Regions from separate parts of the Abyssisolibacter fermentans genome, predicted to be linked through region 3. Evidence: riboswitches for the same ligand, from Rfam matches in the RefSeq annotation. Region 3 holds a riboswitch; each other region holds the start of a gene.
The links. Region 3 has a riboswitch for thiamine pyrophosphate ahead of purF (amidophosphoribosyltransferase). Riboswitches for the same ligand answer to the same signal wherever they lie in the genome.
Positions count from the first base shown of each region.

Region 1: it holds a riboswitch for thiamine pyrophosphate, as region 3 does, so the genes downstream of both, thiM (hydroxyethylthiazole kinase) here and purF (amidophosphoribosyltransferase) in region 3, are expected to answer to the same signal.
Region 2: it holds a riboswitch for thiamine pyrophosphate, as region 3 does, so the genes downstream of both, thiT (energy-coupled thiamine transporter ThiT) here and purF (amidophosphoribosyltransferase) in region 3, are expected to answer to the same signal.

Region 1 covers NZ_LOHE01000024.1:21,750-25,584, forward strand. Annotated here, with positions in the region: gene AYC61_RS01305 (sigma 54-interacting transcriptional regulator) at 1-1,347, opposite strand, end outside; TPP riboswitch at 1,580-1,690, shown strand; gene thiM (hydroxyethylthiazole kinase) at 1,861-2,679, shown strand; gene thiE (thiamine phosphate synthase) at 2,672-3,298, shown strand; gene AYC61_RS01320 (heme ABC transporter ATP-binding protein) at 3,353-3,835, opposite strand, start outside.
Region 2 covers NZ_LOHE01000051.1:50,324-54,158, reverse strand. Annotated here, with positions in the region: gene AYC61_RS08375 (metal ABC transporter permease) at 1-559, shown strand, start outside; gene AYC61_RS08370 (exodeoxyribonuclease III) at 857-1,615, shown strand; TPP riboswitch at 1,739-1,837, shown strand; gene thiT (energy-coupled thiamine transporter ThiT) at 2,024-2,695, shown strand; gene AYC61_RS08355 (cysteine synthase family protein) at 3,800-3,835, shown strand, end outside.
Region 3 covers NZ_LOHE01000037.1:156,532-160,366, forward strand. Annotated here, with positions in the region: gene thiC (phosphomethylpyrimidine synthase ThiC) at 1-309, opposite strand, end outside; gene purF (amidophosphoribosyltransferase) at 330-1,682, opposite strand; TPP riboswitch at 1,812-1,922, opposite strand; gene rfbB (dTDP-glucose 4,6-dehydratase) at 2,221-3,222, shown strand; gene AYC61_RS04355 (glucose-1-phosphate thymidylyltransferase) at 3,292-3,835, shown strand, end outside.

The sequences.
Region 1 (3,835 bases), on a different contig from region 3:
ATTTGTTGCAGCTATTACTCTTACATCTAATTTAGTAGATTTCTCACTACCTACTTTTGTTATTACTCCATCTTCTAAAAACCTTAAAAGCTTTGGCTGCATTTCTAATGGCATATCACCTATTTCATCTAAAAAAATACTTCCATTATTAGCTAGCTCTAATTTGCCTATTTTCCCATTTTTATTCGCACCTGTAAAAGCACCTTTTTCATATCCAAACAACTCACTTTCTAACAAATCCTTTGGTATGGCGCTACAGTTAATAGGAATAAAATTACCTCTACGTTCACTTTCACAATGTATAGCTTGGGCAAACACTTCTTTCCCAGTACCACTTTCTCCTGTCAATAATATAGTAATACTAGCCTTAGATATACTTTTGCAAAATCTAACTTTTTCTCTAAAATTAACATCATTACCGACTATCTTATCAAAAGTCATCTTGTCCTTATTTATATTATCAAATTCTTCTTTTAAAGCTTCTAAATCACTTTGAGTTTGATTTAATAATCTTGATGTTTTTGTTATTTCTGTTATATCTCTATCACAGCTAATACCACCTATTAGTTTTCCATCTTTATATAATGGTCTAGCACTTATTATATTGAAACAATTTTCTCTAGATTCATTATATATATTTTCAAATGTTTTTTCTTCTTTTATTACTCTAGGTAATAAAGCATTAGGGAACACTTCATATATGGGTTTATTAATAATATCTACTTTTTTTATATTGTGCATTATTTCTGCACTTGCATTCCAATAACGAACAATACTATCTGTATCTACTACACATACAGCATCATTTACAACATCTACAATTTTATTTAGAAGTGTGCAAGTATACATAAGGCTTTCATCATACAACCTTTGTATTTGTTTCTGAGTTAATATACCTATTACCTCTTTATCTTCATACACTAGAACATATTCTGGATTAAATTTTGAGATAGTGTTTATTACATCACCTATTTCTCGTCTACAACTAACACAACAAAAAAAATTATTAGATTTTTTCCAATTTTCTACATATTCTGTTAATTCTATATTTTTTAGGGTTAGCCTAAGAATATCCTTTGATGTCAATACAGCTTTAGGTATATCTTTATTGTTAGCTTTTTCTACAATTACTGCAATATTTATATCGTCATCTACAAATTTATTCATAACATTGGAAGTATTGTTACTATATATCTTTAAAAACGATGTACTCATTACACTAGATATATTTGTATGGTTAAGTCTTATTTCATTAAATCCCATTGAATCACCCCACAATATTATTATTACATTATTCTCTACTATTGTATATTTTTCCTTCAATAATACTATTAAATATTCCCACATACAATATAAAGCCCATATTTCAAGGCTTCAACACTTAAATAAATTTGTCGAATTTATTAATTTTTATTAACTATATATATTTTTTTATAATAATAAGCCCTAATTATTCATACAATTTCGAATATTTTACTGTATAATTCTGCTTATTGTTTTCTTTGCTTTATTGTGTTAACATATGTATGACAATTAAATAATTACCCTGATTATTCATATAACTTTGAATAATCTAGGTTTCAATAACTAGGGGAGCTAGAAAGGCTGGCTGAGAAAAAGACCCAACAAAGTCTTTGACCCTTAACCTGATCTGGGTAATGCCAGCGTAGGAGAGCTATTTGGTATAAAAAAGCATGAGTCCTTTAATCAGGTCTTATGCTTTTTATAGAGAAACCGAATATTGATTTTGAGTCGGGATGAAAATCTGTAATTTATGTATGTAGCTCACTCCTACAAAGATTGAGTAAGGTTTCACATTATACGCTACAATTTTTGTACAATATTATTAGGAGGAAAAATATGAATACTAATTATCTTAAAGCATGTTCTGATTTACTAAAAAATATTAATACTAAAAAGCCACTTGTACTTCACTTAACAAATTTTGTTACTATTAATGATTGTGCTAATATGACCTTAGCAATAGGAGCTTCTCCAATTATGAGTTTTGAAGTTTCTGAAGCAGAGGAATTATTAAGCATGTCATCTGCATTGGTACTAAACATAGGGACTTCCACAAAAGAATCTATAAATAATATGCTATTGGTAGGTAAAATTGCAAACAAATTGAATGTTCCAATTGTTTTAGATCCAGTAGGTGCTGGCGCCACAACTTTTAGAACTAACTCTGTACAAAAACTATTAAATGAACTTTACATATCCGTTATTAAAGGAAATTTAGGAGAGATAAAAGCAATAAGCGGTTTGGAAACTAAGATGAAAGGTGTAGACTCTATTGATAACGATAATAACAAAGAAACCATTGCCAAAAACCTTGCAAATAAATATAAGAATGTAATTGTTATTTCTGGTAAAGAAGATGTAGTGAGTGATGGCAGAAACACAATGATAATCAAAAATGGTCATCCCATGTTATCTGATGTTACTGGAACTGGTTGTATGACAGCATCACTCATAGGTGCATTTTGTGGTGTTACAGATGATTATCTTTTGGCAGCTACATCAGGTATTTTATCTATGAGTTTAGCTGGAGAATATGCTTTTAAAAGCTTAAAAGAAAGTGATGGTATCGGATCTTTTAAAGTAAAAATCTTTGATGGAATTTCAAATATGAATGAAAATATATTAAGGGGTGGTAATATTGAACTCTATAAATAAAGTTAATTATAAACTCTATTTAGTTACTGATAGTAACATTATTGGTGATAGAAATTTGGTAGAATGCGTAAGAGATGCAATAATCGGAGGTGTTTCTGTAGTTCAACTTAGAGAAAAAAATATTTCTACTAGAGATTTTTATCAAACAGCTTTAGCACTAAAAGAATTAACAGATTATTATAATGTCCCACTTATAATAAATGATAGATTAGATATAGCTCTTGCTGTTGATGCAGCAGGTCTACATATAGGACAAAGTGACCTTCCAGCTATTGAAGCTAGAAAATTACTAGGTAAAGATAAAATACTAGGTGTCTCTGTATCAAATATTGAACAAGCTCAAAAAGCTAAAATTCAAGGGGCTGACTATATAGGTGTTGGAGCAATTTTCCCAACTAATTCCAAAGGCGATGCAAAAAATCTAAACATAGATATATTGACTAATATTAGAAATTCTGTTGATATACCAATTGTAGCTATAGGCGGCATCAACGAAAATAATATAGAACTATTAAATAATACCAAGATAAATGGAGTTGCAGTTATTTCTGCAATACTAGGTAACGAAGATATTATAAAAGCTTCAAATAATTTATATTATAAATGTAAATTTCTATAAGCAAAACTATTAAAAATATGGGTGTTTCAAAAACATTTGAAACACCCTTCTATATCAATTAATTTTAGGTATAATATATGTCATATTTTGTTCTTTATTCTTTATGAGCTCTACTCCTATGTCATATATTTTTTTAATGTTTTTCTCTGTCAAAACCCTTTCTGGTTTATCATATGCCTGTATTTTACCATCTTGCATTAAAATAATATTATCACAATATTTTGCTGCTAAATTAATATCATGTATAGTAACTATAATAGTTAAATTATTTTCTAAATTTAATTTCTTACATAAATTCAACAAATTAATTTGGTGTTTTATATCTAAATGAGAAATAGGCTCATCTAATAACAATATTTCTGGCTCTTGAGCTAAAGCTCTTGCTAACATAACTCTTTGCCTTTCTCCACCACTTATTTGAAGTATTTTTTTATCTCTAAACTTCCATGTTTCAGTTTTTTTCATGCATTCTTCTACCACATCATAATCTCTTTTTATTTCTGATGAATATCTTTTTTGATATGGCATTCTACCCAT
Region 2 (3,835 bases), on a different contig from region 3:
TATAAATATGTTTTGGGCAGGGGGTATGTCACTTGGAATTTTATTTATTAATCTGACACAAGGATATCCTCCTGATATGACGTCATATTTGTTTGGCGATATTTTAACAGTGTCTAAACTGTACGTTAAAATTTTGATTGTTTTAAGTTTTTTTATTTTATTTATTATTAGTAGTATGTTTACATATTGGAAGGCTTATCTTTTTGATGAAGAGCATCTAAGAGTAATGGGTATAAATATTCTAAACTTAGAGATTTTTTTGATGATAATTATTGCAATTAGCATTGTTTTAATGATTAAAGTAGTAGGAATTATATTAGTCATTGCATTACTTACAATTCCACCAGCTATTGCAAAACTATTCACAAAAAATTTAAAAAGTATGATGATTTTTTCAATTTTTATAGGTGTCTTTTTATGTTACTTAGGTCTTTATTTATCATACATTTTTAATATACCTTCAGGTGCAACAATTATATTAGTATCTATAGCACTCTATTTATGTTTATTAGGATATAAACGTGTAAGAACTCATCATTATTCAGACATATATGGATAACTAAGGTATTATTAATATATAAGCCTATTATAATACATTAATAGGCTTGCTTGATGTAACTTATCTTGTTAACCTCTTAATATTATTAATAATATTTAACCCAAATTATAAATAAATACTTTTAATCAATGAAGCTCATTCTTCGAATGAGCTAATAAAAGTTTAATAGTTTTCAAAATCAGTGTGTGTACTATATAATTTTGACTAAGTGTTATATAATAAATTCGAAGTAATTTGGACTAAATATAGCTGTTTATAGAATTAATAATTTAATGTTATACAATTTTGGAGGTAAATATGAAATTAATATCATGGAACGTAAATGGTCTTAGAGCTTGCATTAAAAAAGGATTTTTAGATTATTTTAATAAAGTGAATGCAGATATTTTTTGCATACAAGAAACAAAACTTCAAGAAGGGCAAATAGATTTAGAATTAACGGATTATCATCAATATTGGAATTATGCTGTCAAAAAAGGCTACTCTGGTACTGCAATATTTACAAAAGAAAAACCTATTTCAGTTTCATATGGAATGGGAAAAGAAGAGCACGACAAAGAGGGACGAGTTATAACTTTAGAATTTAGTGATTTTTATTTAGTAAATGTATATACTCCTAATTCAAAAAGAGAACTATTAAGGCTTGAATACAGGCAGTTATGGGAGGATGATTTTAAAGATTATCTTAAAAAATTAGATAACTGTAAACCTGTGATTCTATGTGGAGATTTAAACGTAGCACATAATGAGATTGATTTAAAAAGTCCTAAGACAAATCGTAGGAATGCTGGATTTACAGATGAAGAGAGAAATAAACTATCAAAGCTACTTGAAGTTGGTTTTATTGACAGCTTTAGATATTTTTATCCAGATAAAAAAGGTGCTTATTCATGGTGGTCCTATATGCGTAAGGCAAGAGAAAAAAATACGGGCTGGAGGATAGATTATTTTATCGTATCAGAGAAGTTAAAGGATTTAATGAAGGATGCCGTTATTCATTTCGATGTCATGGGGAGTGATCATTGCCCTGTTTTACTTGATATAAGCATAGATTAAATATTTGATTTAATAATTTTAATTATGTTAACTCATTAGTATGTGGATTGGGAAATGACAATAACAATATTTTTCGATACTTGACAAATAAAAAAAAAAGGTGTACATTATGTATGAAATAATATATTAAGCTAGGGGAGCCATTTGGCTGAGATAGTTTTTAACTGACCCTTATAACCTGATACGGATAATGCCGTTGTAGGGAAGCATTGCATGATTATAACAAGGCGCAAGATGCCCCCCCACATTATATAGGTAGCTCGGATATCGATTAGACCTAACAAATAGGCGGTGTGCAATCTTGTGTGTTGAAACGGTGTATTGCAATTACTACGTAATTGCTTCCGTTGTTATAAAGGTATATTTTCAGTCAATAATCTTCCTGGGTTAAAAAAGGAGGATTTTTTTATGTTCAAACAATTTCAAGAAGCACTTAATAGTGGGCAATTACAGGATATAATAGCTTCAACAGTAGGACAAATATTAATAGCTTTAATTGCTGTAATATTACTAATTGTTGTTTTAGCTATTGGAGGTAAATCAAATAAGATGAAAACAAAAGAATTGGTTTATTGTTCAATGGCAATAGCTATTGCAATGGTTTTATCACAAATTAAACTGGTAAAACTCCCACAAGGAGGTTCTATTACGCCGTTTAGTATGTTGTTTATTGTACTTATTGGCTATTGGTTTGGTGTTACAAAAGGTATTATTTGTGGTGTAGCGTATGGGTTCTTTCAATTAGCTATTGGAGGATGGGTAGTTCACCCAATACAATTATTACTAGATTATCCACTAGCTTTTGGTGCACTTGGTTTAGCTGGTGTTTTTAAAAATTCATCTAATGGTCTTTTAAAAGGTTTAGTGCTAGGTGCTGGGGGAAGATTTTTCTTTCATTTTATAACTGGAATTGTTTTTTTCGCAAGCTATGCTAAAGAGGTAGGCTTTGACACAGTTCCATATTCATTTGCATATAATATTTCTTACATAGCTGGTGAAGTGTTTTTAACAATACTTATTTTAATTATTCCTGCTGTTGGTTCTGCTATGAATCAAATTAAAGCTAGGGCAACTGCATAGCGGTTTTTTATATTAGATGTTATTTTAGGGGTATATGATAAATGTATACCCTTATTTTATTTAATTAGAGAACTTAAATTTAGATTTGATGTTAATTGTCAAATCTCCATCTTCCATCTAGCTTAATACACACCTTATTAACACATCATCTATAATAATTACAAGTATTGCTATTAAAATAGAGATAATAAATACCAATAATGTTAATCCCAGATTTTCATAAAATTCAAATATTCTACTAGAGCCTTTTGGTTATAAAGTATCATTAAATTTTTGACATATCAACTTCGTATGCTCTTCCAATCTACTGAAATCTTCTAATTCAGAATTATACAGTACACTATTTAAAGATATATGAATAATCAAGGTTAAAGAAATTTTTAGTAATTTTTTTTGAGTTTTATTAGGTATTGAGATTTTCTCAGTTACAATGCTTGTATTTTTCAAATAATTGCATTAGATAAACTTGACAATTTTTCAACAAAATAATATATATTTCATTAATTTCATATATTTAATTAAATTTAATAATTATTACAATTTCTTAATAAATTTGTTTTTATAGTCTATCTATGAGTTAATGAATGTATTTTTATTACAAAAAAGTAATTATAATAAGTCTTTTTTTAAACAATAAACCATTATTCAGCAATAAAAATATAAATATTTATACAATTTTTAAAATAAAACATTTTCAAAGAAACATCAAAAAACTACAATGTTCAATTAAGGGGAAAATACAAAAAAATAGAAAAATACCATATATTATAAAATAATATAATTTGTTTTACAAAATACGATCAAGAAAGAATAGAAAAAATTATAAAAAAATGTAAAATTATAAACAAAATACATATAAAACAAAGTATTGTAATAAAATATGTAAAATTTGGGATAAACAATACTGCGTGATATACTAATATAAGTAAATTAATATAAAATGATTTGAATAAAAATACTATTAATACTTGAAATTTAACTAAAAAAATATTTGGTAAAGCATTCTACCAAAATTCAAATTTATATTTGATTAAAAAGTAGCAAAATACATAAAACAAAATTTTAAGTAATAACTTAATTACAAATCATATGAGGAGGATAAAAATGACAAGACAATTAGACGATAATCATTGGCCATTT
Region 3 (3,835 bases):
AAAATTACTCAAATCCATTATGGATTCAGCTTTTAACTCGATAGCTACTTTAGCTTTTTCTAATTCTAAATCAATATCATTTGCATCTTTTGAAATTCCAAGATTTACATTGATTTTTGTGCGTAATCCTTCGCCTACTCCTTCAGCTTCTAAATTTTTATGGTTTTTGTTTGCAGGAATAGCTATTCTACCCTTAGCAACTAACTCCATTAGTTTAGCTGTATCCATATTTTCTTTTTTTGCTACAGCTTTCATTTGCTCAGTTAAAATCCCTTTTTTTGCAGCATCCATTTGAGTTGTATAATTCATTAAATTCATCTCCTTAAATTTTATTGTTTAGGATATATACCATTAAAACATCCTGTACAAATACTTTTAGTTTCAAAAGTTTTATATAAATCATGTATATCTAAAAAGCCTAAGGTATTTACATCTAAAAAGGCTTTCATTTCATTTATACACTTCTTGTATGACAACAGCTCTTCTTTGGTAGAAATATTTACTCCTAAATTGCAGGTGTAATCTATTTTAGGAGAGCTAATTAATAAATGCACTTCTTTTGCGCCTGCCTTTTTTAATGATCTTACAATAGCTTTGCTTGTAGTGCCTCTAACAATGGAATCATCTACAACTATAACTTTTTTATCTATGACAGCTTCTTTGATAATATTTAGTTTTATATTTAAATCTTTTTGTCTTTTAAGCTGAGTTGGTTTTATAAATGTTCTACCAACATAATTATTTTTTGTGAATCCTAATTTATAGGTAATACCTGATGCATGGGCATATCCTATAGCTGAAGGTACTCCAGAATCTGGAACACCTATTACAACATCAGCTTCAATATGATATTTACTAGCAAGACATTTACCTAAATTTTCTCTTACTTCATATAAATTTTTATTGTTTAACATACTATCAGTTCTTGAGAAATAGATGTATTCAAATGCACATAATGCTGGATTTTTATGTGCATAATTTATAGATTGTATATCATTATTATCAATTATAACTATTTCACCAGCTTTTATTTCACGTATATAGTTTGCTCCTATAACATTAAAGGTACAGGTTTCAGAAGAGAGTATGTAGCTAGAATTAAGTTTACCTAAAAAAAGAGGTCTTATTCCATATGGATCTCTTATACCAACAAGTTTATCATTAATTAGCATAACTATTGCAAATGCACCTTTTAGTCTTTTAACAGATTCTATTATTCTATTTTTTAAATTAAGTTGTTTATTGCATTTAAATAAATTAAGAATTACTTCAGTATCACTAGTAGTATTAAATTTTATGCCATTATCCATTAGTTTCTTTTTCAATTGTTGACTATTATATATATTACCATTATGAGCAATGGACAATGTATTTTCATCAGAACTTATGGGTTGAGCATTATCAATCACATTATCTCCAAAAGTAGTATATCTTACGTGAGATATACATGAGGTACCTTTTAAAGAAAGATCATTAATTTTATTAAATAAGTCATTTGTGTTTCCAATAGATTTGTAGTTTTTTATGGTGCCATAAGAACTAATTGAAACACCTGCACTGTCTTCACCTCTATGCTGAAGAGACATCATAGCAGTATAGATTAATGACCTAAAATTAACGGCAGCTGTGGAATAAATACCTATTACTCCGCATTCTTCTTTTAGCTTAGTTAGTTTTATCATATTAACGGCTCCAATCATATGTCATAAATAAAGAAAAAATTGAAAAGCTAGAGGAAGGGGTACTATTAGAATTGTACTTAAAATAGAAAAAGCACAAATCCAGTACAGGATTTATGCTTAATAATCATTAATAAATATATTTTGCTTTCCTACGCTGGTATTATCCAGATCAGGTTAAGGGTCAAAGAATTAAAAGGTTCTTTATCTCAGCTGGCCTATCCAACCCCCCTAGCTCTCAAATATTTAGTTTTTATCGTGCATTTAAATAATAACATATAAAAATCTTGAAATCAATCTATAATTTTAAATTATATGCTAAATGTTAACTAAATCTAAAAATGATTCGGGTTTTATTAAATTACTATTGCGGCATATCTGTAGAAGAAAAATAACAAAGTTGCAGGGCAGTATTACTATTTTTAAATCAAACGAATGGTTTTAAAATAGTAATTAACAATTTATAAATCATTTAATAATATATATTATAAGTAATTTTACATTCAATTTTTATGTTAACAGTAGATGGCAGGTGATTGTTTTGACAAATTTTTTAATTACAGGTGGTGCTGGTTTTATTGGTAGTAATTTCATACGTTACTTTCTAAATAAATATAAAAATTATAAGATTATAAATTTAGATAATCTTACTTATGCAGGTAATGTTAACAATTTAATAAATATTGAAGATAATTATAGATATAAATTTATTAAAGGTTCTATTAATGATATAAATCTTGTAAAAAAAATATTGGAAACAGGAGTTAATTGTATTATAAATTTTGCAGCTGAATCTCATGTTGATAGAAGTATTAATAATTCACAAATTTTTGTAAAAACAAATATTTTGGGTACACAGGTGCTGTTAAATGAAGCTAAAAATTATAATGTAGATAAATTTATTCAAATTTCAACTGATGAAGTCTATGGATCATTAGGAGAAAAAGGTTTATTTACGGAAAAATCACCAGTAAATCCAAGCAGTCCATATTCAGCTAGTAAGGCTAGTGCTGATTTTTTAGCTCTATCATATTATAAAAGTTTTGGTTTACCAGCAGTTATAACAAGATGTACTAATAATTATGGTCCCTATCAATTTCCTGAAAAATTGATTCCATTAATGATTATTAAGGCAATAAATAATGAGTATCTACCTGTGTATGGCAATGGGGAAAATATTAGAGATTGGATTCATGTGGTAGATCATTGTAGAGCTGTTGATGCTGTTATACATCATGGTAAAGTAGGAGAGATATATAATATAGGAGCAATTAATGAGAAAAGTAATTTAGAAGTAGTAAAGTTTATATTAAATATATTAAAAAAATCTTATAGTCTAATAAATTTTATTGAAGATAGACCTGGACACGATATAAGGTATGCTATAGATAATAAAAAAATAGTTAAACATCTAGGGTGGAGCCCCAAATATGAATTTGAAAAAGGTTTGAAAGATACTGTAGATTGGTATGTTGAAAATAAGCATTGGTGGGAAATAGCATATAGAAAACTGTACATGAAACAGAATAATTCAAGTAGATGACAGGTTAAAGAATCAATACATTAATTTACAATTCTTGATTTACTGTATATAGAGAGGAGAGGTAATAAAATGAAAGCTCTAATACTTTGTGGTGGAATTGGTTCTAGGTTATTTCCTATAACATTTTCATTACCAAAACAATTAATACCATTAGTAAATAAGCCTTTGCTATTTTATATAATAGATTCTTTAATAAAAGCTGATATAAATGAAATAGGGATATTAGTCAATGATAATATGGAACTGTTTAAAGAAAGTTTGAAGAAATATGAAACTGAAAAAATAAAACTTGAATATATAAAACAAGAAAAGCCCATTGGTCTAGCAAACGCAGTATCATCATCTAGGGAGTTTATAAAAGATGATGATTTTATAATGATTTTAGGAGATAATCTTTATGATTTAGATATTAAATTGCTTATAAATGAGTTCAAATTAAATAATAGTAATTGTAATCTTTTGTTAAAGCAAGTGGATAATCCTATGAGATTTGGTGTAGCTAAAACAAACAATGATTATGTAGTAGATGTTGTTGAAAAACCAAAGATACCAACTTCAAACTTAGCTATTACAGGAATTTATATTTTTGATAAAAATATTTTTGCTGCATGTG